Regions from separate parts of the Fundidesulfovibrio butyratiphilus genome, predicted to be linked through region 4. Evidence: predicted binding sites of a transcription regulator. Region 4 holds the regulator's gene; each other region holds the start of a gene.
What was found. The regulator sigma-54, encoded in region 4, starts transcription at its own class of promoters, with help from an activator protein. The targets are predictions, from matches to a motif close to CTGGCACGGNNNNTGCTT.

Region 1 (7,193 bases), 940 kb from region 4:
TCCGAGGTTGATGATCCAGCCGCCCCGGTCGCGGCGCTGGATGATGCCCGAAACGATCTCGCCCTTGCGGTCCTTGTATTCCTCGTAGATGATTTCCTGCTCGGCGTCGCGCATGCGCTGGATGATCACCTGCTTGGCCGACTGGGCCGCGATGCGTCCCAGGTCTTCGACTTTGAGCTTGAAGCCCAGTTCGTCGTCGAGCTGGACGTTGGGATCCACGAGCACGGCCTCTTCGAGGGTGATTTCCGTGGTGGGGTCTTCCACCTCGTCCACCACGATCTTGAAATGAAAAACGTCGATTTCGCCGGATTCGTCGTTGTAGCTGACTTCCACATCCATGTGGTCACCGTACTTGCGGGCCACGGAAGAACGCACCGCTTCCTCCAGCGTGTCAATGAGCAGGTCGCGGTCTATGCCGCGGTCCTTGCTGATCTGATCGATTGCCTTGCGAAGCTCCATGCCCATTGGCGTCCTCCGAAAGCCGGGCGCGCGGCGTCCGGCGTTGTCTTCCTTCAGTCTCTTCGTCCGCCCCGGGGTGGTTTGGGCGTCTCGAATTCGTGCACCAGCCTGGCCTTGGACACGTCCGCCCAGGCGAAGCGGAACGAAACGCCCTCGCAGTCGAGGCGAAAATCGTCCGCGCCCAGTTCGGCCAGAAGCCCGCGAAATCGCTTGCGGCCTTCCACAGGCGCGGCCAAAGTGACGTCGAGCACGCGGCCCACGTACGGGGCCAACTGGGAAAAGGCGAAAAACCTCCGTTCCAGGCCCGGCGACGAGACTTCGAGCTGGTAGGAACCCCGGATGAGGTCCTCCACGTCGAGAGCCAGACCCACCTGGCGGCTGACCTGGGCGCATTGCTCCACATCCACCCCCTGGGGGGAGTCGAGAAACAGACGCACCAGGGGGCGTCCGGCTCCGCCCGCGATTTCCAGTCCCCACAGGGTCAGGCCCAGGGTCTGGACAAAGGGCTCGGCCAGCTCGCGCAGCCTGTCCAGTGTCGCTTGGTTGTCCATGCTCATGCCGGGTTGGAGGTCATAATAAAAAAAAAGTGGACCGAACCAGTTGGTCCACCCCTGTATCGCCTTGTCCCGCCGGGGACAGAGGAGTCATGAGGATTTTTCTCTGGAGCGGGCGACGAGACTCGAACTCGCGACACCAAGCTTGGGAAGCTCGTACTCTACCAACTGAGCTACGCCCGCTCGCCAAAAGGGGACATTATAATTTTGTTGCTCGTTGTCAAGCCCTTTTCCCCGCAGCTTCGGGGGATTTCGGCGCGTTTCGCCCGGAACAGGGGGGTGGGCGAGGGAAAGGACGGGGAAAAACATGTCGGTTCCCGGCAGGTTCGGCAAGACCGGTCCTGCTCGAAACGATGCGTCCGTGGCGCGCGATGTTCAGTTCTTACGTATTTTATTGTTGACCATGCTACAATATGTACGTATTCGTCGACGACATGTTTATATTTGCGTATCTGGCGTCACATTTTCTTGAGCTCAGGGCGGAAAACAGTTCGCGAAGCGGGCTCGCGCTGTCGCTTCGGCCCCTGGTTCCGGTTGTTGAAGGGGAAATGCGGCGCATGCTTCGCTTCGGACGTGAAAGATGGAAAACCGACTCGCTGGAGGACCACGATGCGTCGCAGGAAAGAGTGTGTTGAAGGTTTGACGAGGTGTGAAACTCGCCTGGCCCGCTTGGTGTTATATTGCGCAGTGTTGGTCTTGTGTTCGGTCGCGTCGGCCCATGCTTCGGGCGACCGGGGGCCGGGATCGGATGCGGCGCGTTCCTCGGCTTCGTCGCAGGCCGCCGCGGCCGTCGTCGATCCGGCGGCGAAAACACAACTCGCCAAGGCGTTGAAGGCGTTCGATCGCTATTTCCGGTCGACGTCTCCCTGTGAAATCGATCCTGAGTCCAGGGCGCGTATCGAACAGGCCGGTCGTGAGCTGGACGCGCGCGGCCAGGGGGCCTTGAACGGCGAAGAGCTCTATGTGGTGGCCGCCGCGGCCACCCTGGCCAGGGAGAAGAATCGCCCTTCGGTTCTGTGGTACAAAGCCGCCACCACGTCTCCTGTTTCGGACCTGACTTCCGCCAGGGCTTTCAACAATTTCAGCGTGTTCGTGGCCAAACAGGGGCTTACGCCCGACCTGGCCATAGCCGCCACGAAGAACGCACCGAACCGGTTCGGCGACTCCAAGAACCCCGATGTCAGGTTGGAAGTGGCCTGGGCGCTTGCCTACAGAGCCGCGCTCCTCGCTCAGATGAAGAAGCCGGAAGAGGCCCTGGAGTCCTTGAACGACCTGCTCAAGCGGTTTCCTGACGAGGACGACCTGGCGATGAAGCGGTTTCTGGCCCGGACCATGCTCGAAAAGGCCGAGATCCTGAGCGATCTGGGGTGCGAAACCCAGATGCGCGACACCCTGGCCGCGCTGGTCGAACGCTTTGGCGCGTCCGACGACCGGGAGATTTCCGTGTTTGTGATTCAGGCATTGTTTTCTCAGGGGCGGTTGGCGGCCGAGCAGGGCGACCTTTCGAAGGGGGGCGGGCTGTTGGACCAGGCCATACAACACGCCCGGGCCGCAGGGTTTGACCGTAACGCCGAACTGGGCTTCGCCCGTCTGCTGAGTTTCAAGATGGAAATCCTCCAGGAGGGCCATCGCTACGATGAGGCCCTGAAGGTTTACGAGGACCTGAACCGCCGCCTTTCCCCGAGCGAGAATCCGGAGGTTCGGCCCATGCTGGCTATGGCGCTGTACAACTCGGCGTTTTTCCTGCGCGAACTGGGGCGCTCCAAGGACGTTATGGCCCGGCTCGAAGCCCTGGACAAGCGCTTTGGAGACAGCCCCGATCCTCGGGTGCGGGCCGTGGTCGCACGGGGGATGTTGAACAGGGGATACATGTTTGCGGACATGGGGGAGCCGGGCAACAGCCTGGCCGCCCTTGACGAGATCGTGGCCCGGTTCGGGGCCGACAAGGACCCGGCCGTGCGGGAGTGGGTGGGCATGGCCCTGTACAGCAAAGGCATGGCCCTGGACAAGGCAGGCGAGCCCGAACAGGCCCTGCGGGCTTTCGAGCGGTGCCGTCACATTCTGGCGGGATACGACCAAAAGTATCTCCGGCGCTTGACCTGCGAAACCCTGACCAAGGCGGCGGACGTGGCCGACCGGTTGGGGAAAAAGGCCGAGGCGCGTGCGTACCTCGACGCGATGGTCAAGGATTTTGGCGACTCGCACGACCCGGAAATCCGGCGGCTGGTGGAAAAGGCCAAGGCGAGTCTCACGAGTTCTTGACAGGGGGACCGGCTCGCGGCGGCGAGCGGGGGATGCGGCCTCGCCGCAGCGACCGGTAACAGCCCGTTGAAAGAGTCGATTCTTGCAGCGCGTTCTTTGAACAGGCTGGTAAAGGTTCCGGGCCGGGGCAACGGCGTGGACTCGTTGACGCCGGCCGGTACGGCGGATAGGGTGCGGCGTATTGTGTAACATGTTTACGAAAACACTTTCGCCCAGCGCGTGTCTGCAACGAAGCGCTTTTCCCGCGCATGCGTCTGGCCGATTTGGTCAACGAAGAGAGACCCCATGCGTTGTTGTGTTCCCGTCTTGCGCCTGCTGGTCGTGTTGACGCTGCCGCTGGCTCTGAATTTGGCTGCGGCTGACTCCGGCCTGGCCGCCGAGCGCGGCCGCACGGCCGCAAGCGATGACGCCGCGCGGCTGGAGAAGCGCATCGACGACCTGGAGTCCCAGCTTCGCCAACTTAAAGACATTGAAACGTTGCGGAGACAAGAAAGCGAACGGAAAAGAGGTGACGACCTGCAGCGTCTGGGAGACCGATTTCAGGACGTGAAAACCCAGACGACTGAGCAGGCGAAGGCCGTGCATGGGTTGGATGTGAAGGTCACAGAAGCTCTTTCATCCGCAAAGACAGCACAAGTTTTTTTGGCAGGGCTTGGCCTCTTGATCACGTTGTGTATGGTTATAATTGGTGGAATTTCGTTTTTTAATGCAGGGAGAAAAGGAAGGGAGGAAGCGGAGAAGGCTGCAGAGCAGTGGCTTAAAGAGAACATGGAGAAATACGAAGATAACATGTTAGCATGGGGTTCAAGACAAGAGTCTGAGTTCAAGTCAAAAATTGAAAAACTTGTTGAAGAATATAAAAATAAGTTTGAACAAGAGTTGCAATGTCTCTGCAAGGTTCGCAACGATGCTGAAGAAAATTTGGCTCAAATTATCAGCAAGGTGCAACTCGCTGCTAGCGAGGGAAGAAGTCCTGCCCTGTCAGACAAGCAGGAAAAGCTTCTTGAAGAGGCCGGAGAAGAATTAAAAAGTGAAGATGAAAGTGGATTTGCATACACAGATTGGAGATTAAAAGCGTTTATTGCGTATAATAATTCTGATTACATGAATGCTGTTCGTTGTTTCGAGAAAATAATAGAAGACGCCGGGGCGCCTGATAACGAAAAAGCAAAAGCTCTTTTTAATAAGGGAATCGCGCTCCACAAACAGAATAATACTGATGGTGAATTGGCCACCTACGATGACGTGATTCGCCGTTTTGGGGACTCTCGCGACCCCGGCGTTCAGGAGCAGGTGGCCAAGGCGCTTGTTAATAAGGGGGCTGCACTTAGAGAAATGAAGAATATAGAAGGGGCATTGGCTGCACTTGGCGAGGTGATTGTTCGTTTCCATAACTCAACGGAGCCTGGTCTTCAGGAGGCTCTAGCGATGGCGCTTGTCAACATGGGGACACTCCATCACAGGCTGGGTAACACAGCGAAGACAGTGTCTTGTTACGAAGAGGTTATACATGAATATGGTGATAGCAATGAGCCAAGCCTGCAGACGCAAGTGGCAAAGGGATACAGCGGGCTGGGTTTTGAAAAGCTTCTTCAGGCCAAGCAGATTTGGTATAATGAGCCACAGCGTTTGGCTTTACTTGATGACGCGTTGAAAAATATTGAAAAAAGTATGGTCTATATTCGTGGTAAAGATCGCATAGGGGCGCTCGGCAACAAAGCCTACGCATTATTTCTTGTTGGCAGACAGGACGAAGCTAAACCAGCCCTTTTACGTGCTTTAAAAAGAGGTGGAAAAACGCTTTTTAATGATAAAATATTCGATTCTCAGTGTCACCCCGTCCCCGAAGACGAAGCCTTTCGCGCCCTGTTGGACGAGCTTTGGGCGCAGGTGAAGCCCACCTTGCCGGCGGCCATGGGCGGTACGGCCGATGGCCCTGGCGACGCTCAGGCCGGTGACAAAGGCGACTCCCAGGCCCATCACGACAAGGGCTGATACGATCGCCCCGTCTTCCTCCCGTCCTTCCTCGTAGCCCTTTCTCGCGGGCGTTTGTCGGCCTTTTCGCCGGCGTCGGTGTTTGTCGTTTCGCGCCGGCGTCAACTTCTCTCCCCTTGGCACGCTTCCTGCTGATCCCCGGTTCGAGGAGGCGTCCGACATGCAGCAAAGCTCAATAAGCGCGATATTCGGCGCTCTCAGCAACGAAATGCGGCTCAATATCATCGCCAATAATTTGGCGAACGCCAACACCGTGGGCTACAAGGCCGACAAGGTTTCGTTTCAGGACGTGTTCCAGCGTCTGGCCACCGACTACGCCCCGGATCCTCGCGACGCCCTGCACCTCAAGAAGCGGCTGCCGAGCGCCGTCATCGTGGCCAAGCCCCGCCTGGCCGAGCAGACCGTGGACCTCAGCCAGGGGGCGCTCGAACATACCGAGAACCCCTTCGACCTGGCCATCAGCGGCCCGGGGTTCTTCCGGGTGCAGACGCCAAACGGTCCCATGCTCACGCGCAACGGACAGTTCTACCGCAATGTGGACGGTCAACTGGTCACCAACCAGGGGTTCGCCCTCATGGGCCAGTCCGGCGCGGTGAGCGTGCCCGAAGGACGCAACGTGGCCATCATGCCGGACGGCTCGGTCATGGTGGACAACCAGCCCGTGAGCAGCGTGGACCTGGTGAAGGTCGCCGATCCCAAGACCCTGCAAAAGGTGGGCTCCAGCCTGTTCACCGGGGCCAACGGCGCCCTGCCCGCCACCCAGGCCACCAATACCAGCGAAACCATGATCTACCAGGGATACCTGGAAAAACCCAACGTCAACGTGGTTACGGAGATGGTGGGCATGATCGAGGCGCACAGAAGTTTCGAGGCGTATACCAAGATCATCACCAGCACCCAGGACATGGACGAAAAAGCCTCCCGCGTGGGCGAGTCCAGGTAATCGGATTAAGGAGGAAACACCGTCATGATGCGATCCCTGTACACGGCCACCACAGGCATGCAGGCCATGCAACTGCAGATAGACACCATGGCCAACAACCTGGCCAACGTGAACACCATCGGTTTCAAGAAAAGCCGGGCGGAGTTCGAGGACCTCATGTACCAGACCTTGAACGTGGCCGGCACCCAGAACGAAAGCGGCTCGCGCCTGCCCACGGGCTTGCAGGTGGGCATGGGCGTCAAGCCCACGACGGTGCACAAGTTCTTTTCCCAGGGCGATTTTCAAAACACCGGCAACCAGTTGGACATCGCCATCTCCGGCCAGGGCTTTTTCAAGCTCGACGCCAACGGCGACGAGGTCTACACACGCGCCGGCTCGTTCAAGACCAACCAGGACGGCACCATCGTCACGGCCCAGGGCTACATCCTGCAACCCCAGTTCACCGTGCCGCCCGAGACCGTGACCATCACCATCACCGAGCAGGGCAAGATTTCCTGCACGGGCCGCGACGGGACGGAATTGGCCTCCACCACCATCCCCGTCTACACCTTCATAAACCCCGCCGGCCTGACCGCCCAGGGGCGAAACATCTACAAGCAGTCCGACGCCTCGGGCGCTCCCCAGGAAAACACCCCCGGCGACTTGAACGCCGGAACCCTGGTGCAGGGATATTTGGAAATGTCCAACGTGCAGATGGTGGACGAAATGGTGGGGCTCATCGTGGGACAGCGCGCCTACGAGGCCAACTCCAAGACCATCACCACGGCCGACGCCATGTTGCAGACGGCCACCAACATCAAGCGGTAAGGGCGAACAAGGGAGGGACAGCGCATGTTGATCAAGACCACCGGCGCGCGTCTTCTGGGCGCTTTTATCCTGGTGTCGGCGTTGGCCGCGGCCCAGATCGTTTTCGGGGCGGATCCGTTCACCTGGCGGGTGCGTCTGCTGCCCGCGGCGGCCATTTCCGGCGACCGGGTCAT
Region 2 (7,193 bases), 1.2 Mb from region 4:
GTAGAGCAGGTTGTCCTCTATGGACCCGTCGAACACGAAGGGCCGTTGGGGCACGTAGCCCATGTTGGCCGCAACGTCGTACTTGGTCATTTCCACCACGTCATGGCCGCCCAACTTGGCCTTGCCGCGCTGGTAGCGAAGAATCTGGGCCAGGCACAGCACCAGGGTGGACTTGCCCGATCCGGAAAAACCCACCAGCGCCAAGTGCTGGCCGGGCTCGACGACAAGGTTCGCCCCGGAAAGCAACGTGGCCCCGCCGGGTACGGTGACGATCAGGTCTTCCACGTTCACGGACCCGTCCAGGGCCAGGGGGGGGCGGGGCTCGGCCGGGGCCAGGGCGAATTCGCAGTCCTCGGCGAAGTATTCCATGACCCGGTTGTAGCTGACCTTGGCGTCCTGGTAGGTCTGGAAGAAGTCGATGATTTCCTTCCAGGGGTCGTAGAGCTTTTCGTTGGCCGAGAGAAAGGCCACCAGCGCGCCCAGGTCCAGGCGGCCGTTTATGGCCAGGTAGCCGCCCACCAGAAAGAGCAGGAACGGTCCCAGGGCCTGGAAGAAGTTGTTGGTGTTCTTGACCGCGAACTTCCAGAGGTTCCAGCGCAGGCGGATGCGGAACTGCCGGTCCGTTATTTCGGAAAAGCGTTGGTTTTCCACCCCGAAGGAGGCGTTGGCGTGGATTTCGTGCACGCCGGACACGGTTTCGCCGATGCGTGTGGACATGGCCCGCCCCGCGTCCACGCGTTTTCGGTTGGCGGCGTTGACGCGCTTTTGCATCATGGGCACGAACACCAGGGCCAGGGGGTAGATGGCCATGGAGATGCCGGCCAGCAGGGGGTTCAGGTAGAAAAGGTATCCGGCGAAGGCCAGCAGGGTGAGCAGATTGGTCACGGGCACGGCGATGGACTGGCCTACGAAGTCGCCCACCGTGGCCACCTCGGTGACCAGCGAGGACACGATCATGCCCGGGGAGGCCTTGCGGAAGAACCCGATGGGCAGGGTGAGAATGTGGGCGTAGAGTTTTTTGCGTATGTCGGCCAGGGATTCCTGCCCGATGTAGGCCTGGAGCGAGTTGATGACGAACTTGAGCGTCGAGGCCGACACCACGGCCGCCAGGTAGTAGGCGCAGTAGGTGACCAGCAGATGGACCTTGTGTCCGCCGATGGCCTCGTTGACGATTTTTTTCTGCATTTCCAGGGGAAACACCCGCACCGCCACCGTGACCACGATGACCCCGAGCAGCAGCGCCTGGAGTTTGAGATTGCTGGTGAGCACCCAGGAAAACAGGGAGCGCTCGTAGATCCTTTGGGGCGGCTTGAAGAAAGGGGACATGGCGTTTTCTGGGGTTGGGGTTGGCGCGGGGTCCTTGTGCCCAGAAATTTGCGGTTTTGGCAACCGTGGCGTCGGGGCTTGTGTCCCGATCCCTGGCGCATGGCGACGTCTTCGGTATAGAAAGCAAGGTATTGCAAACTGTTGCGAAGTTTTCGCAGGGAGCCGTTTCGCCCCGGCGACCCGGTTGGCCCTGGCCGGGAACCGGACGGAAACAAAGGCCCCTGTTGACATCGTTTCGTGCCCCTGCAAGAGGAGGCCATGCGTCTTCAATTCTCGCTTCGACTACGCATATTCGTGGTGCTCGGCCTGCTGATGGCCGTCACTGTGGGCGGCGGCGGTTTCATGCTCTGGTATGGAGTCAGGCTGCAGGGATTTCTGGCCGACATTTTCGATCGCCAGGTGCTGGCCCTGGAGGCGGCCATGCGCCTGGAAAGCTCCCTCGCGGCCCAGCGCGGCTACCTGACGTATTATTCCCTGGATCATGACAAGAAGTGGATCGCCAAGCTGAGCGAACAGCAGAACGCCTTCGAGCATGACCTGAACCGGGTGCGCGCCCTTTCCGGGGGCGAACGGTCCCGCCAGCAGCTCGACGTCATCGCCCAGAGCTTCATGCGTTTGACCATGGAGCGCGAACGCGTGGTGGAACTGCTCGACGCCGGCGACCGACCGGCGGCAAGCGTGGTGCATGTGGCGGCCAGAGCCCGATTCGACAGTCTCATGGGCCTGTGCGACGCCTTCATGGAGAGTCTGCACGAGGCCCTGGCCAGCGACCGCGACGACGGGGTGAACCTGCTCAAGCTGGTCAATGCGTTGGGCATGGCCTCGGTAATCTTCACATTTTTGCTGGGGTTCGGGCTCGCGGTGGTGTTGTCGCGCCAGATTTTGGCGCCCATCCGGCGCATGGCCCAGGACCACGACGAACCCGTGGGGCCGGACGAAGTGGCCGCCCTGGAAAACCGCGTGCACGGTCTCATCGAACGGGTGGGCCAGGCCAAGGCCAAGCTGGAAAAAAGCCAAGCCCACCTCCAGGCCGCCGAGCGCATGGCCACGGTGGGGCGCATGGCCGCGGGCGTGGCCCATTCCATCAGAAATCCCCTGACCTCGGTGAAGATGCGGCTGTTTTCGCTCAACCGCTCCCTGACGCTTACGGCCGTGGAGAAGGAAGACTTCGAGGTTATTTCGGACGAGATCAAGCATCTTGACGGCATCATCCAGAATTTTCTCGAATTCGCCCGTCCCCCCAAGCTCAAGCTGCGCCGGGTGAGCCCTTCGGAAGTGGTGGACCAGGCCGCGCTGTTGCTCGACCATCGCCTGCGGGGCCAGGGCGTGAACCTGGTGGTGGAGCGCGAGGAGCTTTTGCGCCCGATCCTCATCGACCCTGAACAGATCAAGGAACTTCTGGTCAACCTCTTCACCAACGCCATGGACGCCATGGAAGGACGCGGCGTCCTGGTGGTCACCGAGGAAGAGGGCTTCCTGGACGCCATGGGGCGGGTGGCCGTGGTGTCCGTGTCCGACAGCGGGCCGGGCGTGGCCGAGGAACACCGCGACGAGGTTTTCGAACCGTTTTTCACCACCAAGGAGGACGGCACAGGCCTGGGCCTGCCCATTGCCCGGCGCATCGCCACCGAGCACGGGGGCACGCTTGCGCTCTCCCAGAGCAAGGTCGGCGGGGCCAAGTTCACCCTGACCCTGCCGTTCGACGCCGAAGTACAGGGAGGAGCCCGGTGGCGCTGATTCTCATTGTGGACGACGATCCCCGGTTGCGCGACAGTTTCGCCCGACTGCTCGTGCAGGACGGACACCAGGCCCTGACCGCGCCTTCGGGAGAGGAGGGCGTCGCCCGCGTGGAGCACGACCGGCCGGACCTGGTGGTCATGGACGTGCGCATGCCGGGAATGAGCGGACTCGAAGCGCTCTCGCGCATGAAGGCCAAGGACCCCGGGGTTCCGGTGATCATCATGACCGCCTACGGAGCCACGGATACGGCCATCGAGGCCGTGAACAAGGGCGCGTTCGACTACATTCTCAAGCCGTTCGACATCCCCGAGATGCTCACCCTGATCGGCCAGGCCCTGGACGCCTCGTCGCGGGCCAGAAAGCGCGAGGGCGAACCGGCGGCCAGCGTGGACGAACCCCAGGTGAACCTGGTGGGCCAAAGCCGGGCCATGCGCGAGGTGTACAAGCAGTTGGGCCGTGTGGCCGCCACCGACGCCACGGTGCTGGTGCAGGGCGAGTCCGGCACGGGCAAGGAGTTGGCCGCCCGGGCCCTGTGGAGCTATTCCCCCCGCAGGAGCAAGCCTTTTGTGGTGGTCAATTGCGTGGCCATTCCCGAGACTCTCCTGGAAAGCGAACTCTTTGGCCACGAGAAGGGGGCCTTTACCGGAGCCAACCAGCGCCGGGCCGGCAAGATCGAACAGGCCCGGGGCGGCACCGTGTTTCTGGACGAAATCGGCGACATGCCACCGTCGATCCAGGCCAAGCTCCTGCGCCTTCTGCAGGAGAAGCAGATCGAGCGTCTGGGGGGAGGGGCTCCCGTCAGCGTGGACGTGCGCATCCTGGCCGCCACCAACCGCGACCTGGACGCGGCCATGGCCGAGGGCCGTTTTCGCGAGGACCTGTACTACCGCCTGAAGGTGGTGACCATCACCCTGCCTCCCCTGCGCGAACGCAAAGAGGATATTCCCCAACTGGCCGAACACTTTCTCAGTCTGCACGCCTCGCGCATGCATCTGGTCAATCCCGGCGTGTCGCCCGACGGACTGGTGGCCTTGGCCGAGCACAGTTGGCCGGGAAACGTGCGCGAGCTGGCCAACGTGCTGCAAAAGACCCTGATTTTCAGCCGGGGCCTGCCCATCAGCGACGCCGACGTGCAGGCCGCCATCGCCGGGCGCGCTCCCGAGCCCCGGCCCGAAGGCGAGGACGCCCTCAAGGCGTGGGTGCGCCGGGCCGTGAACGACGCCGGCCCCAACCTGCTGAGCGAACTGACCGACCGCTTCACCGGCATGGTGGTGGCCGAGGCCCTCAACGTCTGCGGGGGCAACCGCTCCAAGGCGGCCCGGTTGCTGGGCGTTTCGCGTCCCACCCTGTTGGCCAAGATGGACAAGCTGGGTCTGGTCGTCGAATCGAGCGTGCGTACCTGCGACGCCCCGGGGTGAGACCGCGCGCCGGGAGCGTGGTCGTGTTCGTCTCTTTCGCCCGGTTCGTCACGGGAGCGGCGGGGCAGTCCGCGCGGACCTGATGCGCCAGGCCGCCTGACCCGGCCGGGACCCGCGCCCGGAGCGTCCCCCGCCTCTTCGTCGCCCTGAACCGCCCGCTTGGCCGGCAAGGCGCGTTGGCCCGGAATCCTTTCCTCCCCGTGGTTTTCCTTCCCGATCCGCCCCGTTCGTGGGAGCGGGAGTTCCCGCCCGTGTCTGCGTTTTCGTCACTTCGTCCACGCCTTGGCCGCGCGGTCCGTCCGCGATCAGGCCGTTCCAAACGCCTCGTCTCGCGGCCGTTTAACAGCCCGTTGAAACAGTCGATTCTTGCAGCCTGCTCAAAACACTTGCTGGCAAGACGCGAGAAAAAGTCAAGCCCGAAGCGGAGTTGGCATCCGTTGAGGGTTTGAGTCTTTCGCAGCAACGCAGCCAGCAAGGATTTTCCAACAGGCTGTTAACAATACTGCTGGCAAAGCGCGCAAAAAGTCAGGTCCGAAGGGGAGTGGGAACTCGTGGGTCTGCATTTTTCGCGGCAACGCGGTCAGCGCGGAGTGGAGGGCGCTACGGCGCGAACCGGCCCATGACTGCGGTCACGCTCATGGACGGAGTCAGCGCGTATCCCGCAGTGAGGCCCAGCAGGGGCAGGCCCTGGCGGGCGAGCGCCACCAGGGGGGCCTGGGCCTCCAGGGAGAAGTCCAGATACCCGGGGCTGTAGGACGGCCCGCAGGGGGCGAGGGTCCCGAGTTCGGCCTTGAGCTGGCGCATGGTCTTGTCCGCCAGGAAGGCCCCCATGCGCTCCAGGGCGTAGCCGTCGAAGGCCCGGGAGTCGGCGAAGAGTTTGGCGGCGTGGTTTTCCAGGTCCGGCCCCAGGGTGGCGGCCAGGACCCAGACCCGGTCGCAGCCCCACAGACGGTGCATGAGCCGGAGGCTGGCCCGGGCGTGGGGGGCGAAACGGTCGAGAAAGTCTTCGCGTTCCAGATCCTTGGCAAAGGTGGTGGGCTGGGCGAGGCGGAGGGCTTTCTGCCAGAGCCCGGCCACCCGGTCGGCGACGGGATCGGTCGGGGCCACGCGCAAGGCGCGCAATATCCGTTGAAAATCGTTGCGCTGCGAAGACATGGCGGGAGGGTAGAAGCTTTCGTCCCCTAGGACAAGTCCGGGGCGAGGAAAATGCGTCATTGAATACGACTGAAAGAGTCTGTTTCGGGAAAAGGAAAAAAGAAATGGACGAACTGTAAAAAAAATTGACACCAAAAACGCTTCCTCCAGGAACAGGGAAAATAATTAGTAAGTTATATTAGGGTGTTGCAAATTGTGCATTTCGGCACGAGCTTTGCCTAAGGGGAACATGCCCATGGAAACCATGACCACCCACCCCATCGTCGTCCTGGCCGAACGCAATCGGCACGTGCGGGACTTTCTGCGCCGCGAGTTCGAGCGAGCCGGCTACGCGGTAAAGACCTGCGCCTTGGGATGCGAAGCGGGGGAAATGGCCATGTCCGGCGGCGACGTGCTGGTGCTCGACCTGGACGCGGCCGACATCGACCTTGGCGGCGTGATCCGCCGGGTCTGCGCCCGCAAGCCCGGTTTGCCCGTGGTGGTGCGCGCCCACAGCGCCGAGGAGGCCGAAGGCTGTCTGTTGGAGGGGCGCACGGTTTTCGTTCCCAAGGATCAGGACCCGGCCCGACTGCTTCGGGCCGTGTGCCGGATTCTTGAGAACGCCAGAAAGTCGGAAGGATGCGGGAAATAACGATCGCTTCGACGCAGCCGCAAGGCCGCGCGAAAGGGGTCCCCGCTGGAGAGTCGGTCAAAGGGTAACAGGCTTTAACTCAAGTGGAGGTCTTTGCAGTGAACTTCTTTCGAAACGTGTTCGAGTTCTTGATGGCCGGTTCGAGAGCCCACGCAAAGTGGGACTACGAAGTGTCCATGAACATCGTGAAGAACAGGAAGAAACTCCTGTTCCTGGCTTTGCTGGTCCTGCCCATCTTGGCCTTCACCTGCGTCGAGGCGGCCGATGTCATCGGCGGCAAGCGGGCCTACATGCCGGCGCACTACACAACCACCATCTTTCTCGCTTCCATCGCGGTCGGCTTGGCCGCCGGTCTCATCACCGGCTGCATCGGCGCCGGCGGCGGCTTCATCATCACCCCGGCCCTGATGGCCGCGGGCGTCAAGGGCATCCTGGCCGTCGGCACGGACTTGTTCCACATCTTCGCCAAGGCCATCATGGGCACCACCGTGCACAAGAAGCTGGGCAACGTCTCGGGCAAGCTGGCGGTCAGTTTCCTGTGCGGATCGGTGTTCGGCGCAATAGGCGGCGGCGCGATCAACAAAGGACTGTACAACGCCGACCCGCTGCTTTCCGAGCTGTTTATCTCCGCGATCTACTCGGTGCTGCTGGGTTTTCTCGGCTTCTACGCCATGTTTGACTTCCTGAAGACCAGCAAGGGCGGCGGCGGCGGCGACGCCCACGGCGGACCTGCCGGCGGCGGCGTTCCGCCCCTGGGTCTCAAGGTGCAGTCGCTCAAGATTCCCCCCATGGTCACCTTCGACGAGGACTTCGTGCCCGGCGGCCGCCAGATTTCGGCCTGGGTCGTGGCCTGCGGCGGCGCCTTTGTCGGTCTTCTGGCCGCCATCATGGGCGTGGGCGGCGGTTTCGTGACCTTCCCCATG
Region 3 (7,193 bases), on a different contig from region 4:
GCCCGTACATGTCGCCCAGACGCCCGAAGGCCGGCAGCAGACACGAAATGCACAGAAAATAGGCCGACACCACCCACTGGGCCTGGGGCAGGTGAACGCCGAAGTCCTTGGCCACCACGGGCAGGGCCACATTGACGATGCCGCCATCCAGGGTGGCCATGAAGGTGCCTGTGCACGACACCGCCAGGCAGGCCCAGGGGTTGGCGCAAAAGCCGTGCTCCGGCCCGGCGGAAGCGTTGGGGGGTCGAGTCATCCTGTCTCCGAGAAACGGCCGGAGCCGCCTGATTGCCGAGTTCCTCCAAAGGACGCGAAACGGTCCTTCGCGCGGCAGCGATAGCGGGAAGACGCGCACGAGGCAACCCCGCCGCCCGCGGGGAACGCGAAAGGCCCGACCCTGGTCCCGCGCCCTGTCGGCAGGCGCGACCCGCACGCGGGGCAACCGTGGCCAGGGCGTGTGTTTCGGGCTCCGCGCCACGAGAAACCGCCGGAAACTTTCGTCCCCGGCGGTCCACCCTTGGAGGTTCGCGGCCCGGCCGCAAGCAGACTCTAAAGAAGATATTCTTCGCAGACTTCCCCGTTTTCCAGGGCGTCGAGAATTTCGTCCACCTTGTCCTCGCTGTCCACCCCGCCGTACCACCAGGCTTCGGGGTAGACCACCATGATCGGACCCTGCTCGCACTGTTTGAGGCAACCCGTGCCCGTGATGAGAATGTCGAGCCCCCGATCCAGGATCTCGGTCTCCAGGTATTGCAGAAGGCCGCCGCCCGATTTGTAGCAGACGCCTTTGGGTTCGCCCTTGGCCCGAAAGCTGTTGCAGACCAAAATATGATGTGTAGGCTTGTTGACCATGACTTGTCTCCCTCGCGCGGATCGTGCCGGGACGCCTGCCCGTGGCTCGCCGCCTTGACGTTTTTGCGCGCCCCGCTCGGGGGGGTCCGGGGGGAATCCTTCCCCCCGGCCGCCGGAGGCGTCTGTTTGCCTCTGTCTTCTGTTTTAGAACACGAGCTCGAACTGAATCTCGCTGTCGTCGCGGTCGCGGCGCGAGAGAATGGCGTCGAGCATCTTTTCCATCAGGCGCATGGCGCCCTTGTAGCCCACCGACGGGAAGTACGAGTGCCCCATGCGGTCGAGAATCGGGAAGCCGTGCCGGATAAGGGGGATGTCCTCGTCGCGCGACACGTACTTCAGGTAGGTGTTGCCGATGAGCAGATCCACGGGCTCCTGCTTGATCCACTGGTGCAGCAGGAACATGTCGCCCGGGCACTTGACCTTGACCTCGCCGGGCACGTCCTTGACGATCTCGCGGATGGTCCGCTCGAACTTGTTGCCCGGCGTTCCCGAGACGATGTAGGCCGGGATCATGCCCAACTCCACGAGGAAGCGGGTCAACGGGATGAGCTGATCCGGGTCTCCGGCCAGGGCCACGCGCTTGCCGTGGAAGTACTGGCTGTAGTCGCTCAGGATGTCGATCACCTGGCCGCGTTCGAAGTCGATCACGGCCGGCACGGGCTTTTCGGCCACGGAGTGCATGGTCTGGATGAAGGCGTCCGTGGCGGCCAGTCCGATGGGCAGCTCAAGCAGGGTGCAGGGCACCTTGAACTCCGCGTCCAAGTGCTTGGCCGCGGCGGCCGTGGCCCATTCGCCCAGGGCCAGGGTGCGCATGGCGTCGCCGGCGCTGGCGATGTCCTCGATCTTGGCCCCGCCCTTGGGATACATCTCGTAGACGCCGGTCAGAGGGGCGTTGACCACCCCGGAAGTATCCGGGAACAGGTTGAACTCCACCCCCATGAGCGTGGCCAGACGACCGATTTCGGCCATGTCCGACGGCTCGCAGAAGCCGGGGATGATGTTGAGCTTGCCGTTCTTCACCCCCGTGGACTTGGCCAGGTACTTCGCCATGCCCAGCACCATGTTCGAATAGCCGGTGACATGGGAGCCCACGTACGAAGGCGTGTTGGCGTGGATGACGTACTTGCCTTCCGGCACCTTGCCGTCGCTTTTGGCCTTTTCCACGATCTGGGTCAGGTCGTCGCCGATGGTCTCGGAAAGGCAGGTCGAGTGCACGGCGATGATGTCCGGTTCGTAGACCGAGAACATGTTCTGTATGGCGGTGAGCAGGTTGGACTGCCCGCCGAACACGCTCGAACCTTCGGTGAACGAGCTGGTGGCCGCGGAGATGGGCTCCTTGTAGTGACGGGTGAGCGCCGAACGGTGGTAGGCGCAACAGCCCTGGGAGCCGTGGGAGTGCGGCAGGCAACCGTGGATGCCCAGGGCCGCGTACATGGCGCCCACCGGCTGGCAGGTCTTGGCCGGGTTGATGGTCAGAGCCTGCCGATCTTCGTTGATTTCCGCCGTTGTGTGCTTGAGAAGCGTCATGGTTTGTTCCTCCTAGCCGACCACGTAGGAAGCTTCGAGTTCCGGGCCTTCCTTGTGCCAGGGGGCCTTGATCTTGTCCCACACCTTGGTGCTCGTGATGCGGTCGATTTCCCGGTAGAAATTGACGGCGCCCTTGAATCCGGCGAAGGGTCCGCCGTAGTCGTACGAATGCAACTGCTTGAGCGGCACGCCCATCTTCTGCACAGAGTACTTTTCCTTGATGCCGGCGCAGAAGACGTCAGGCTTGTAGATCTCGATGAGCTTCTCGGCCTCGAACTGGTTGAGGTCGTCGATGATCATGGTCTTCTTGGGCATGTCGGGGATGAGTCCCTCGTACTCCTTGAACTTGAAGCCCGAGTTCTCCAACTCCTTGCGCCGCTCTTCGCTCAAGCGGGGCTTGTACTCGTTGGGGTCGGCCTCCACGTGCAGTTCTTCGATGTTGCGCGAGTCGGCGTCCACCTTGATGTCGGGGATCACCCGGCGGCCTTCGTAGTCGTCGCGGTGGGCGAACTCGTAGCCCGCGGCCAGGGTGGTCATGCCCATCTCGTGGAAAAGCTCCTGGTAGTGGTGGGCGCGCGACCCGCCCACGAACAGCATGGCGGTCTTGCCCTGGGTGCGGGGGTGCACCTCGGCCAGGGCGGCTTCCACCGGGGGCATTTCCTCGGCGATGACGTCCTCCACGCGATCCATCAGCTCCTTGTCGCCGAAGTAGGCGGCGATCTTGCGCAGGCTCTTGGCCGTGGCGTTGGCGCCGATGAAGTTGATCTTCACCCAGGGGATGCCGTACTTGGTCTCCATCATGTCGGCCACGTAGTTGATGGAACGGTGGCACATGACGGTGTTCAGGTCGGCGGTCTGCGCCGAGGCGAAATCGTTGTAGGTCGAGTTGCCCGAAAACGTGGCGTTCAGGACAATGCCGCACTTGTTGAGTATGCGCTCGATCTCGAAGGCGTCGCCGCCGATGTTGTACTCGCCCAGGATGTTGATGACGTACTTGCCCGTCTTGTTGGGCGTGTCGGACGTGCCGATCACCTCGGTGAAGATCTTGTTGTTGGCGATGTGGTGCCCCGCCGACTGGGACACGCCCTTGTACCCTTCGCAGGAGAAGCCGAACACGTTGATGCCGAGCTTCGCCTTCATCTCGCGGCAGACGGCGTGCACGTCGTCGCCGATGAGGCCCACCGGGCAGGTGGAGAACACCGCGATGGCCTTGGGCTTCAAGAGGTCGTAGGCCTCCTGGATGGCCTGCTTGAGCTTCTTTTCCCCGCCGAAGATAATGTCCTTGTCCTGCATGTCCGTGGAGAAACAGTAGGGCATGTAGTTCGCCGCGTCCGGGGCGCTGGCGTCGGTCTGGTTGCGCCTGGTCAGCCAGGAGTAGAACCCGCAGCCGATGGGACCGTGGGTAATGTTGACGATGTCGCGGGTGGGGCCCAAAATAACGCCCTTGCAGCCCGCGTAGGTGCAACCGCGCATGGTGATGATGCCGGGAACCGTACGGACGTTGGCCAGGATTTCCCGCTCGTCGTTGCCTTCGTTCTCCGTGACGAAAATCTGCTGGGACCGCTTGCGCGCCACTTTCGGCGGATACTTGGCCAAAAGCTCCTTCTTGGCCTCTTCTGGATCGATGGGGGGCGAGACCACATGGTCCTTCATCGGTGCGTCCATATATACCTCGTGTCGGGCTCGACGAGCCCGGCTGTTATTCGATGGCGGGAGCGCCGGCTTCTCCGGTGCGCACCCGCACGGAGTCGGCAACCGGGGCCACGAAGATCTTGCCGTCGCCGGCGGCGCCTGTCCTGTTGGCCTCCATGATGGCCTTGACCACGCCTTCCACCTTGTCGTCGGGCACCACCACGGTGACCACGCGCTTGGCGAAAAGCTTTCCCTTGCTGCCCAGAACCTCGGCGGCCTCCTGGTAACCCTCGGCCGCGCCCTGGGCCACCAGGGCGTTGACCAGGCCCTTGCCCCGGCCCCAGGCCTCGTGGGCGAAGAAGGCGGCCAGGCCGGACTCCGTCAAGGCCCGCTTGGTCTGGTTCATCTTGTTCATGCGGATGACGGCGATGACTTCCTTCATGGCCTGGCCTCCCCGACCGAAGACAGGTCGGTTTCCTTGACGCCCGAACTGATGGTGTACATCTCCTCCACCGGGGTGACGAAGATCTTGCCGTCGCCAAAGTTGCCCTTGCCCCCGGTCCGGGCGGCTTCGATGATGGTCTTGACCACGAACTCCTGGTCCTTGTCGCCGACCACGGTCATGACCATGACCTTGGGAATCTCGTCGTAGGTGATCTCGCCGATCTTGATGCCGCGCTGTTTGCCGCGCCCGGCCACCGACATCTTGGTGGCGGCCGGAAATCCGGCGTCCATGAGCGCCGCCAGAACGTCGTCCGCCTTCTCGGGCCTGACGATGGAACGGATCATGATGAGCATGCGGGTATCTCCTGCTGGTTGGGGTTCACGTCGTCTGGGTCTAGTTGGCGATGCCGTATTCCACGAGCAGCTTTTCGAGTTCCTCGATGGCCAGCGGCTTGGGAATGACGAACATGGAATTGTTTTCGATCTTCTTGGCCAGGGTCAGGTACTCGTCGGCCTGGGGGTGCTCGGGCGAGTAGTCGATGACCGTCTTGCGGTTGAGCTCGGCCCGCTGCACCTGGTTTTCACGGGGCAGAAAGTGGATCATCTGGGTGCCCAGGCGATCGGCCAGGGCGGTGATGAGTTCGGCCTCGCGGTCGACCATGCGGGAGTTGCAGATGAGCCCGCCCAGGCGCACGCCGCCGGCTTCGGCGAACTTCACGATGCCCTTGCAGATGTTGTTGGCCGCGTACATGGCCATCATTTCGCCGGAGACCACGATGTAGATCTCCTGGGCCTTGCCTTCGCGGATGGGCATGGCGAACCCGCCGCACACAACGTCGCCCAGGACGTCGTAGAAGGCGTAGTCAAGGTGCTTGTCTTCCTTGTAGGCGCCCAACTGTTCGAGCAGGTTGATGGAGGTGATGATGCCGCGCCCGGCGCAACCCACGCCGGGTTCCGGACCGCCGGACTCCGTGCACATGGTGCCCATGAAGCCGACCTTGAGGATGTCGTCGAGTTCGACGTCCTCGCCTTCCTCGCGCAGGGTGTCGAGCACGGTCTTCTGCTGCAATCCGCCAAGGAGCAGACGGGTGGAGTCGGCCTTGGGGTCGCAGCCGACGACCATGACTTTCCTGCCCATCGAAGCCAGACCGGCCACGGTGTTCTGTGTGGTGGTGGACTTGCCGATGCCGCCCTTTCCGTAGATAGCGATCTTTCTCATACACGCCTCCCGGGTGATGATGGATTTTGTCGAAAGCGAAACTCCTCTCGCAAAGGGCGTGCCAGGGCGACCTGTTTTTTACAATTTTCGTTATTCTCGTGTTTCGGCGCGGGCTGCGGGGCGTGCCGCTCCCGGAGGCGCTCCGGCGAAACTCGGGGTGCGACAGTTTTGTCAGACAATATTGTAAGAAAAGTTCCTTCAAAATTGTCCAAGAGGAAGGACGCAGCGAGCGGCGGGTCGAAAAGAACGCGCGCGACCGGTTCCCGGGGGTGGGCCGGCAACCGATCGCGCTTGAGTCGCGTGGGAGGGGAAATACCGAGGGGAAAAGAGGGGGAGGCGGTCCGCCCGCCGGGGTCAGCGGGGGCTTTCGGGCTCGTCCCGGCAGGAGGAGCAGACCCGGTTTCGGCCCTGGGCTTTCGCTTCGTACAGGGCCCGGTCCGCGTCCTTGAGCACGCTTTCGATGGAGTCGTGCCCCAGGTCGACGCTGGCCACCCCGATGCTCACCGTGGTGTGAATTGTGGAATTTCCATTGGCCACGGACAGCTCGGCAATGGCCTTGTGCAGACGCGAGGCCGTGAACAGGCCCTGGGTTGCGTCGGTCTGGACCAGCAGGGCGGCGAACTCCTCTCCACCGATACGGCAAAAGAGGTCGGAGCCGCGCAGGAGGTCTTCGCAGACCTTGGCCACGGCCACCAGCACCATGTCCCCGGCGTCGTGGCCGAATCGGTCGTTGATGGATTTGAACCGGTCGATGTCCAGCACGAGCAGGCTCAAGGGCGTGCCGTAGCGTTTGCAGCGTTCGAATTCCCGCTGCCCGCGATTGCAAAATTCCCGCCTGTTGCCCACCCCGGTGAGCGGGTCGGTGCGCGCCAGGGTGTTGAGCTTTTCTTCATGCAGCTTGATGGTGGTGACGTCGCGGAAACTCCAGATCCACCCCGTATAGTTCAGTTCATCCACCGTCTTGCGGGAATTCACCGCGAAGTACTTGCCATGTTTGGTAAGAAAAACGTAGTCGTTCAACGAAAAAATGTCGCCGTTCGACGGCGAAAGCTTCACCGCGCAATTCGAATTGGAAGCGCAGCTGCAAATCGCCTCGAAAAAACTCCACACGCTGCTTCCGACATAGTCCTTCGAAATGTTGAACATGGAGTAGATCTGGCAATTGACTTGCTCGATGTGCAGACTCCGGTTGGCGACGACTATGCCGTCGAATATGGAATCGATCGTCGTGCGCAGGATGGACTCGCTTCTGACCAGCGCTTGCTCCATTCGTTTTCGATACGTGATGTCCACGTTGCATCCCCGTCGCCCGAGATAGACGCCGCGCTGGTCATAGATTGGCCTGCACGTGTGCAGAATCCACGCTTCTTCTCCGTTTTTCTTCCTGACCAGCAGTTCGATTTCGCAATGCGCCTCGTGATTGTTCCGAATGAACTCCTCATGCTTCAACCAGGTGTCGCGCGAGCGTTGGGCCATGATGCATTCCAGGAGCGACTGCGAACAGAAGACGTACTCCTGGGTG
Region 4 (7,193 bases):
CCACGATGGACCGCGCATGGGTGAAAGGCAGCCACGCCTCGATGATTTGTCCGTGGACGAGCCTGTTGTCTATGCGCACCCAGAACACGGTTTATTCTCCGGAAACTTTTTTGCGCAACACTTCGCCGGCAACCACAATGCCTTGAACGCCGGCGGTTTTGGCGTCGGCGGCCAACTGCTCCAGGGGTTTGCTGCGCGCGGTGAGAATTTTGATGAGCATGGGCAGGTTGACCCCGGTCACCACCTCGATGGTGCGCGAGCCCAGCAGGGAAAGAGAAATGTTGGTGGGTGTGCCGCCGAACATGTCCGTGCAGATGATGACGCCCGCACCCTGGTCGGTCTGGTCGATGGACTGGCGCAGGGTTTCCACGGTTTGATTCACTTCGTGGGTGACGTCGACGCTAACGGCTTCGCAGTTCTGCTGAGGACCGATGATGAACTCCGCGGCCTTGAGCAGACGCGCCCCATAATCGGTATGCGTGACGATGACCACACCGACGGGTGTTGCTGAGGAATGGGTATTCATCCTTGAAATGTCAGCCTTTTTCGATATGCCTGTGTTCCAACGAAACCGTGTACCCTGCCTGGCGGATCGTGTCAAAGACCGCTTCGGCCACGGCCACGGAACGGTGTCGTCCGCCGGTGCAACCGAGCGATATGGTCAGCCGGTAGCGTCCCTCCGCTTCGTAAAGGGGCAGCAAATCGAGCAGAAAGGTTTTGAATTTTACCAGAAATTCTTTTCCGGGCGACTTTGCCAGCACGTAATCCACAATGGCTTTGTCCAGACCCGAAAACGGACGCAATGCCTCGACGAAATAGGGGTTGGGCAGAAAACGCAGATCGAACAGCAGGTCCGATTCGCTGGGCAGGCCGTACTTGAAGCCGAAGCTCATGATATGCACCCGCATGGCCCGGGCTTGGCCTTCCAGAAAGCGCCATTTTTCCTGAAGGTGCCGACGCAAATCGTGCACGGAAAAGTCCGTCGTGTCCATCACCAGATCGGCCAGGGCGTGCAACGGGGCCATGCGGCGGCGTTCTTCCTCGATGGCCTCCCCCAGGCCATACCCTTCCGCCTCGAAGGGATGCGGACGGCGGGTGGTGGCGTAGCGGCGGGTGATTTCCGCTGTGGAGGCGTCCACGAACACGATTTGCACATGCACCCCGGCCCGCTCCAATTCGTTGAGCACGTCCCGCCAGTCGGTGGTGAAGTCTATCTGGCGCAGGTCCATGCCCAGGGCCAGGCCTCTGTACCGATTGGCCCCCTGCCCTTTGAACAGGCTGATCAGCTTGGGCATGAGGCTGGCCGGCAGCCCGTCCACACAGAAGTAGCCCAGGTCTTCGAAGACGTTGATGGCCGTCGATTTCCCGGAACCCGAGAGGCCGGTGATAATGACCACCGGCGGATGCGCGCCCGAGTCGCTCATCTCCCCTCCCCTCTCATGACAATTCCCCGCCAGGTTGGTCCTGGCGGGGAATTGGATAGTTGTGTGACCGTCTCAAGCCTGGAACCCCTCAGGCATGGCTGGAAAGAAGCTCCCACAGGGACTGCCTGTCCGGGGCCTCCAGAAAGCCGCGCCTGAAACTTTCATCCGACAACAGGCGCGAAATCTGGGCCAGAATCCGCAAGTGCTGCCCGGCCACGTGTTCCGGGGCCAGCACCAGAAAAAATATGCGACAGGGTTTGTGGTCCAGGGCCTCGAAGTCCACGCCTCCAAGGCTTCGGCCCACGACAATGACGATCTCGCTCAGGGCTTCGAGCTTGCCGTGGGGAATGGCCACGCCGTCGCCGATGCCGGTCGTGCCCAGGTTCTCACGGTCGAGCAGGACGCGCTTGGCCTTGGCCAAATCCAGGTCGGGCCAGTGCGCGCCCAACGGCGCCACCAGCTCGGCCAGCACGTCTTCCTTGTTTTGCGCCTTGAGATCGTCCAGGACGAATTCCTGGCGAAGGTAGTCCGCCAGGCGCATCTAGACGACCACCCCAGGGTCGATCAGGCCGTAATCGCCATTTTTCATCCTGTGGATCACGTTCACGCGGTCCGTCTCGGCGTTGATGAACACCAAAAAGCCCTCCTTCACCACCCCAAGCTGTTCAGCGGCCTCTTCAACGGGCATGGGCTTGGGCGAGAAGTTGTCCGACTCCACGATGGCGTGGGTGCGCCCTTCAGGGGTTTCGGTGATGGAAACCACGTCCAGGCGGACGCCGGCCGCGGCCTTGCGGCGGTCCTTCATTTTGTCGCGGAACTTGCGAATCTGGGCTTCGAGCTTGTCGGTGATGAGGTCGATGGTGGAGTACATGTCCTCCGATTCCTCATGGGCCGAAATGTGCAGGAAGTCGGCGCTGATCACTACGTCCACGATCTGGCGGGTCTTTTCCACCTGCAAGGTGACGACCACTTCGGCGTGGTCGGAATTGCTGATGTATTTCGGAAGTTTCTCGAAGCGCTTGAGCGCATAGTCACGTAGACCCGGAGACGGCTCGAAATTCTTGAAGTTGAAAGCGATGTTCATGGGAAACCTCCGGAATAATGCCGCGCGACGCGGCGTTTACAAGACGGCCTTGCGCTTGGATGACGACTCGATCCCCATGGCCATGCGGTATTTGGCCACGGTGCGGCGGGCGATGTTCACCTGCAGCTTTTCCTTGAGGATGTCGGCGATCTGTTCGTCGCTGATGGGCTTTTTGGGGTCTTCCGCGCCGATGAGCTGCTTGATGAGAGCCTTGACCGACTCGGAGCCCACGCTTGTTCCGTCGTCCAGACCGAGCGCCGAATTGAAAAAGAACTTGAGTTCGTAGATTCCGTGCGGAGTGGCCACGTACTTGCTCGTGGTGATGCGGCTGACCGTGGACTCGTGCATGCCGATGTCCTCGGCCACGTCCTTGAGAATGAGCGGGCGCAGCTTGCTCACTCCGTGTTCGAAGAATTCCCGCTGAAATTTCACTATGCTCTCCAGCACCTTGAAGAGCGTGCGTTGGCGCTGGTACAGGCTCTTCATGAGCCACATGGCCGAGCGCATCTTGTCTTGCAGGTAGTCCTTGTCCTTGCCCTGCCCGCAACGGCTGACATCTTCCATATAATACGGCGAAAGTTGCAGTTTGGGCAATCCGTCTTCGTTGAGAACGATGACGAAATCTTCGCCGTACTTGTACACGTAGGCGTCGGGACTGACGTACACCGGGTCCGCGGAACTGAAGCTCGCCCCGGGCATGGGGTCGAGGGACACGATGATGTCCAGATACTCGCGGATGTCTTCGAAGGTGATCTTGAACTTCTTGGCCAGGGCCTTGTAGCGCTTCTTTTCCAGGTCTTCGAGGTGTTCGTCCACCAGGGAGAGCAGAATGGGATCTTCGTAGCCCAGAAAGTCGAGCTGGACCCGCAGGCATTCGCGCGGAGTGCGGCTGGCCACGCCCACGGGATCGAAATGCTGCACCACCTTGAGCACGCGTTCCACCTCTTCCGGGGAGGCTCCGGTGTCCTGGGCGAGTTCCTCGGCGCTGGCCTGCAGGTAGCCGGTGGAGTTCAGGTTGCCGACAATGGTTTCGGCGATGTGGCGTTCCTGCTCGTTTAGGGCCGAAAGGCTGATCTGCCAGGAGAGATGCCCTTCCAGCGAGGTGCGCCCGGAGAGTCTGGCCTCGAAGGAAACGCCGTCTTCCGGGGCTTCGTATTCCCGGGTGGTGGCTTGGCGGCTGGTGGACGCGAAATCGCCGATGTAGTCGTCCCACTCGGCCGTTTTTTGCAGCTCGCGCTGCATTTCGGCCTCTTCGCGGTTGGACTCCGGGGCCTTGAGCTCTTCGGCTATGGTGGGTTCCGGGTGCTCGTCCTCAATCAGCGATTCCTCAAGCAACGGATTTTCCAGCAATTCCTGCTGGACGGTCTCCACCAGTTCCAGACGGGAAAGCTGCAGCAGCTTGATGGCCTGCTGCAACTGCGGCGTCATGACCAACTGTTGGGATAGCTTGAGTTGCTGTCTGAGCTCCAAAGCCATTTCGAGTCATGTCTCCCGGTTGTCGTGTCGAATTCGTCGAAATTTCACAAGAAAAGGAATTCGACTAGCAAAAAAAATGCCGAAATGTCGCCTCGACAAGGACAGTATGCCATCAATAAGCCGAAGTAGCAAGACATGCCGTGCATTCACAGGCTGTTGGACGAAATAAAAAGTCCCAACACGCCAGAAAGACAGCGGCATTCCCGGGAGCTGAACGCGCCTGTTCTCTTGCTCTTTTGCCGGCGTCAGTCGTCAAGCCAGCGCCGCCACAGGGGGTCGCGCTTTCCCTGGGCCATGAGCAGAAACCGGATGGCCTGGCGCACCGCCCCGGCGCCTCCGGGACAGGCGGACATCCAGTGCGCCAAACGCAAGATTTCGGGCTGCGCTCCGGCCACGGTGAGCGCCAATCCCGCCCGGCGCAACGCCGAGGCGTCCAGCCAGTCGTCGCCCATAAAGGCGGCCTGCTCCGGCGCGAGGCCACGTTCTTCAAGCATCGCTTGAAAAAGTGGGGCCTTGGACAGGTGACCGCCCTGAAAGTCCTTGACGCCAAGTTCTTCCATGCGTCGGCGCACCTGGGGATTGCCCAGCCCAGAGAGCACCGCCACTTCAATGTCCGCGGCCTGGGCCAGCTTTACGCCCATGCCGTCTTCAATGGCCAGGCGTTTGAGGTCGTTTTCCGGGGCCAGTCCCGCGTAGAGGGCGTTGTTGGTCAGCACGCCGTCCGCGTCGAGCACCAGCAATCTGACCGACCGGGCCCGGCGAAGCGCTCTGGCCGTCACTTCGCCGGGACGTAGCGGACGCCTCATTGTCCCTTGCGTTTGGCGATGGCCGCCTTGATGAATTCGCGGAACAGCGGGTGGGGCCGCATGGGGTTGGACTTGAATTCGGGATGGAACTGACAGCCCAGAAACCAGGGGTGTTCGGGCAGTTCGACGATCTCCACCAGGGCCTCGTCGGGCGAAAGGCCGGAAAACACCATGCCGCCCTTTTCGAAGACCTCGAAATAGGCCTTGTTGAATTCGAAGCGATGGCGATGGCGTTCCTCGATGCGTTCCTGGCCGTAGGCTTCCATGGCCTTTGTGCCGGGGCGCAACACGCAGGGGTAGGCTCCCAGGCGCATGGTGCCGCCCTTGTCGCAGTTGGGGTCGCGGCGTTCGATCTGCTTGGTGCGGAAGTCGTACCACTCCCGCATGAGGTAGATGACCGGGTCGGGCGTCTGCCGGTTGAATTCCTCGGAGTTGGCTTCGGGCAGGCCGAGCACGTTGCGGGCGTATTCGATACAGGCCAACTGCATGCCCAAGCAGATGCCGAAATACGGAATCTTGTTCACCCGGGCGTAGTTTATGGCTGCGATCTTGCCTTCCACGCCGCGCGAACCGAAGCCGCCCGGCACCAGGATGCCGTCGAGCCCGGCCAGGCGTTGGGCCACGTTTTCCGGGGTGACCTCCTCGGAATTGACGTAGGACAGGCTCACGCGCGACTCGTTGGCCGCCCCGCCGTGCACCAGGGCTTCGTGCAGGCTTTTGTAGGCTTCCTTGAGGTCCACGTACTTGCCCACGATGCCTATGGAGACTTCTCCCTTGGGGCCGGTGAGGCTGACGGCGAGTTGCTTCCAACTGTCGAGCTGGGCGTTTTTGGCGGGCAGGCGCAGGAGAATGGCGATTTTTTGGTCCACGCCCTCGGCATAGAGCTTGAGCGGCAGTTCGTAGATGTTGCCCACGTCCACGCAACTGAACACGGCGTCCGGGTCCACGTTGCAAAAAAGGGCCACCTTGCTCTTGATCGAGGAGTCCAGTTCGATTTCCGAGCGGCAGAGAATGATGTCCGGCTGAATGCCGATGGAGCGCAGCTCCTTGACGCTGTGCTGGGTGGGCTTGGTCTTGAGCTCTCCGGCCACGCGCAGGTACGGCACCAGGGTCAGGTGGATGTAGAGCACGTTGTCCTTGCCCAGCTCGCTGCGCAATTGGCGGATGGCCTCCAGAAACGGTTGGCCTTCGATGTCGCCCACGGTGCCGCCGATTTCGATGATGGCCACGTCTTCGTCCTTGGCCACGCCGAGGATGCAGCGTTTGATTTCGTCGGTGATGTGGGGAATCACCTGCACGGTGCCGCCCAGGTAATCGCCCCGGCGCTCTTTCTGGATGACGGTGTTGTAGATGCGCCCGGAGGTGAAATTGTTGTTCTGGCTCATCACCACGCCGAGAAAGCGTTCGTAGTGGCCGAGGTCCAGGTCGGTTTCCGCCCCGTCGTCGGTGACGTACACCTCGCCATGCTGAAAGGGATTCATGGTGCCGGGGTCGACGTTGATGTAGGGGTCGAGCTTCTGGATGGTCACCTTGAGGCCCCGGGCCTGGAGCAACGCGCCGATGGAGGCCGCGGCGAGGCCCTTGCCCAGGGAGGACAACACCCCTCCGGTAACGAAAATGAACTTGGTGCGCATGGCTTACCCTCCTGGGGCGTGGTATGCTGAAAAAATAGGAAAACCCCGGCCGTGTTGACCAAGCGGCCAGGGGCACGTATTGTCCAGGGGTTCATCTAAGCGCTTGAGGCGATTTTTTCAAGAATCGATGGAGACCCTTCATGGCCCAAGTCAAGACCCTGGTCATCACCGGCTACGGCACCAACTGCGAAGTGGAGTCCGCCCATGCGGCGAATCTGGCCGGTTCCGACCAGACGGACATCGTTTTTTTCTCCGATATCACGGCCGGGAGGGTCAAACTCCCCGGTTATAATTTTCTCATTTTTCCCGGCGGATTTCTCGACGGCGACGATCTGGGCGCGGGCCAGGCCGGGGCCATCCGCTGGAAATACGCCGCCACCGCCACGGGCGAGTCCCTGCTGGATCAGTTGCGATCGTTTTTCGACGAGGGCGGTCTGATCCTCGGCATTTGCAACGGCTTCCAGTTGCTTGTCAAACTGGGGCTTCTTCCCGCCCTGGGCGGACGCTACTTCGAACGCCAGGTCACGCTTTCCAACAACGATTCCGGCCGGTTCGAGGACCGTTGGGTGCGCATGCGCGTCAACGGGCAAAGCCCCTGCGTGTTCACCAGGGGCCTTTCCGGACTCGACCTGCCCGTGCGTCACGGCGAGGGCAAGATCATTCCGGAAAACCAGGCCGTGCTGGACGAAATAGTGGCCGGCAACCTGTACGCCCTGCAATACGCCGACGAGGCGGGCGAGCCCACCCAGGCGTATCCGGCCAATCCCAA

Region 1: flgF (flagellar basal-body rod protein FlgF) is a predicted target of sigma-54. The motif match lies at 5,387-5,404, and genes of this name have one in related genera.
Region 2: ACYQ01_RS06650 (DNA-binding transcriptional response regulator) is a predicted target of sigma-54. The motif match lies at 5,842-5,859, and genes of this name have one in related genera.
Region 3: nifH (nitrogenase iron protein) is a predicted target of sigma-54. The motif match lies at 5,719-5,736, and genes of this name have one in related genera.

What each region holds. Positions count from the first base shown of each region.
Region 1 covers NZ_BAAHXA010000001.1:1,131,411-1,138,603, reverse strand. Annotated here, with positions in the region: gene nusA (transcription termination factor NusA) at 1-465, opposite strand, end outside; gene ACYQ01_RS05550 (ribosome maturation factor RimP) at 513-1,016, opposite strand; tRNA gene ACYQ01_RS05545 (tRNA-Gly) at 1,121-1,196, opposite strand; gene ACYQ01_RS05540 (tetratricopeptide repeat protein) at 1,686-3,275, shown strand; gene ACYQ01_RS05535 (tetratricopeptide repeat protein) at 3,561-5,270, shown strand; gene flgF (flagellar basal-body rod protein FlgF) at 5,431-6,213, shown strand; gene flgG (flagellar basal-body rod protein FlgG) at 6,238-7,020, shown strand; gene flgA (flagellar basal body P-ring formation chaperone FlgA) at 7,045-7,193, shown strand, end outside.
Region 2 covers NZ_BAAHXA010000001.1:1,401,760-1,408,952, reverse strand. Annotated here, with positions in the region: gene ACYQ01_RS06670 (ABC transporter ATP-binding protein/permease) at 1-1,326, opposite strand, end outside; gene ACYQ01_RS06665 (sensor histidine kinase) at 1,585-3,063, shown strand; gene ACYQ01_RS06660 (sigma-54-dependent transcriptional regulator) at 3,054-4,484, shown strand; gene ACYQ01_RS06655 (hypothetical protein) at 5,085-5,597, opposite strand; gene ACYQ01_RS06650 (DNA-binding transcriptional response regulator) at 5,869-6,270, shown strand; gene ACYQ01_RS06645 (sulfite exporter TauE/SafE family protein) at 6,369-7,193, shown strand, end outside.
Region 3 covers NZ_BAAHXA010000002.1:275,672-282,864, reverse strand. Annotated here, with positions in the region: gene ACYQ01_RS12405 (DHA2 family efflux MFS transporter permease subunit) at 1-253, opposite strand, end outside; gene ACYQ01_RS12400 ((2Fe-2S) ferredoxin domain-containing protein) at 547-849, opposite strand; gene nifK (nitrogenase molybdenum-iron protein subunit beta) at 994-2,376, opposite strand; gene nifD (nitrogenase molybdenum-iron protein alpha chain) at 2,389-4,041, opposite strand; gene ACYQ01_RS12385 (P-II family nitrogen regulator) at 4,076-4,450, opposite strand; gene ACYQ01_RS12380 (P-II family nitrogen regulator) at 4,447-4,806, opposite strand; gene nifH (nitrogenase iron protein) at 4,847-5,671, opposite strand; gene ACYQ01_RS12370 (sensor domain-containing diguanylate cyclase) at 6,026-7,193, opposite strand, start outside.
Region 4 covers NZ_BAAHXA010000001.1:195,099-202,291, forward strand. Annotated here, with positions in the region: gene ACYQ01_RS00910 (PTS sugar transporter subunit IIB) at 1-88, opposite strand, end outside; gene ACYQ01_RS00915 (PTS sugar transporter subunit IIA) at 92-526, opposite strand; gene rapZ (RNase adapter RapZ) at 537-1,424, opposite strand; gene ACYQ01_RS00925 (PTS sugar transporter subunit IIA) at 1,513-1,965, opposite strand; gene hpf (ribosome hibernation-promoting factor, HPF/YfiA family) at 1,966-2,508, opposite strand; gene rpoN (RNA polymerase factor sigma-54) at 2,545-3,984, opposite strand; gene ACYQ01_RS00940 (KdsC family phosphatase) at 4,230-4,790, opposite strand; gene pyrG (CTP synthase) at 4,787-6,424, opposite strand; gene ACYQ01_RS00950 (phosphoribosylformylglycinamidine synthase subunit PurQ) at 6,565-7,193, shown strand, end outside.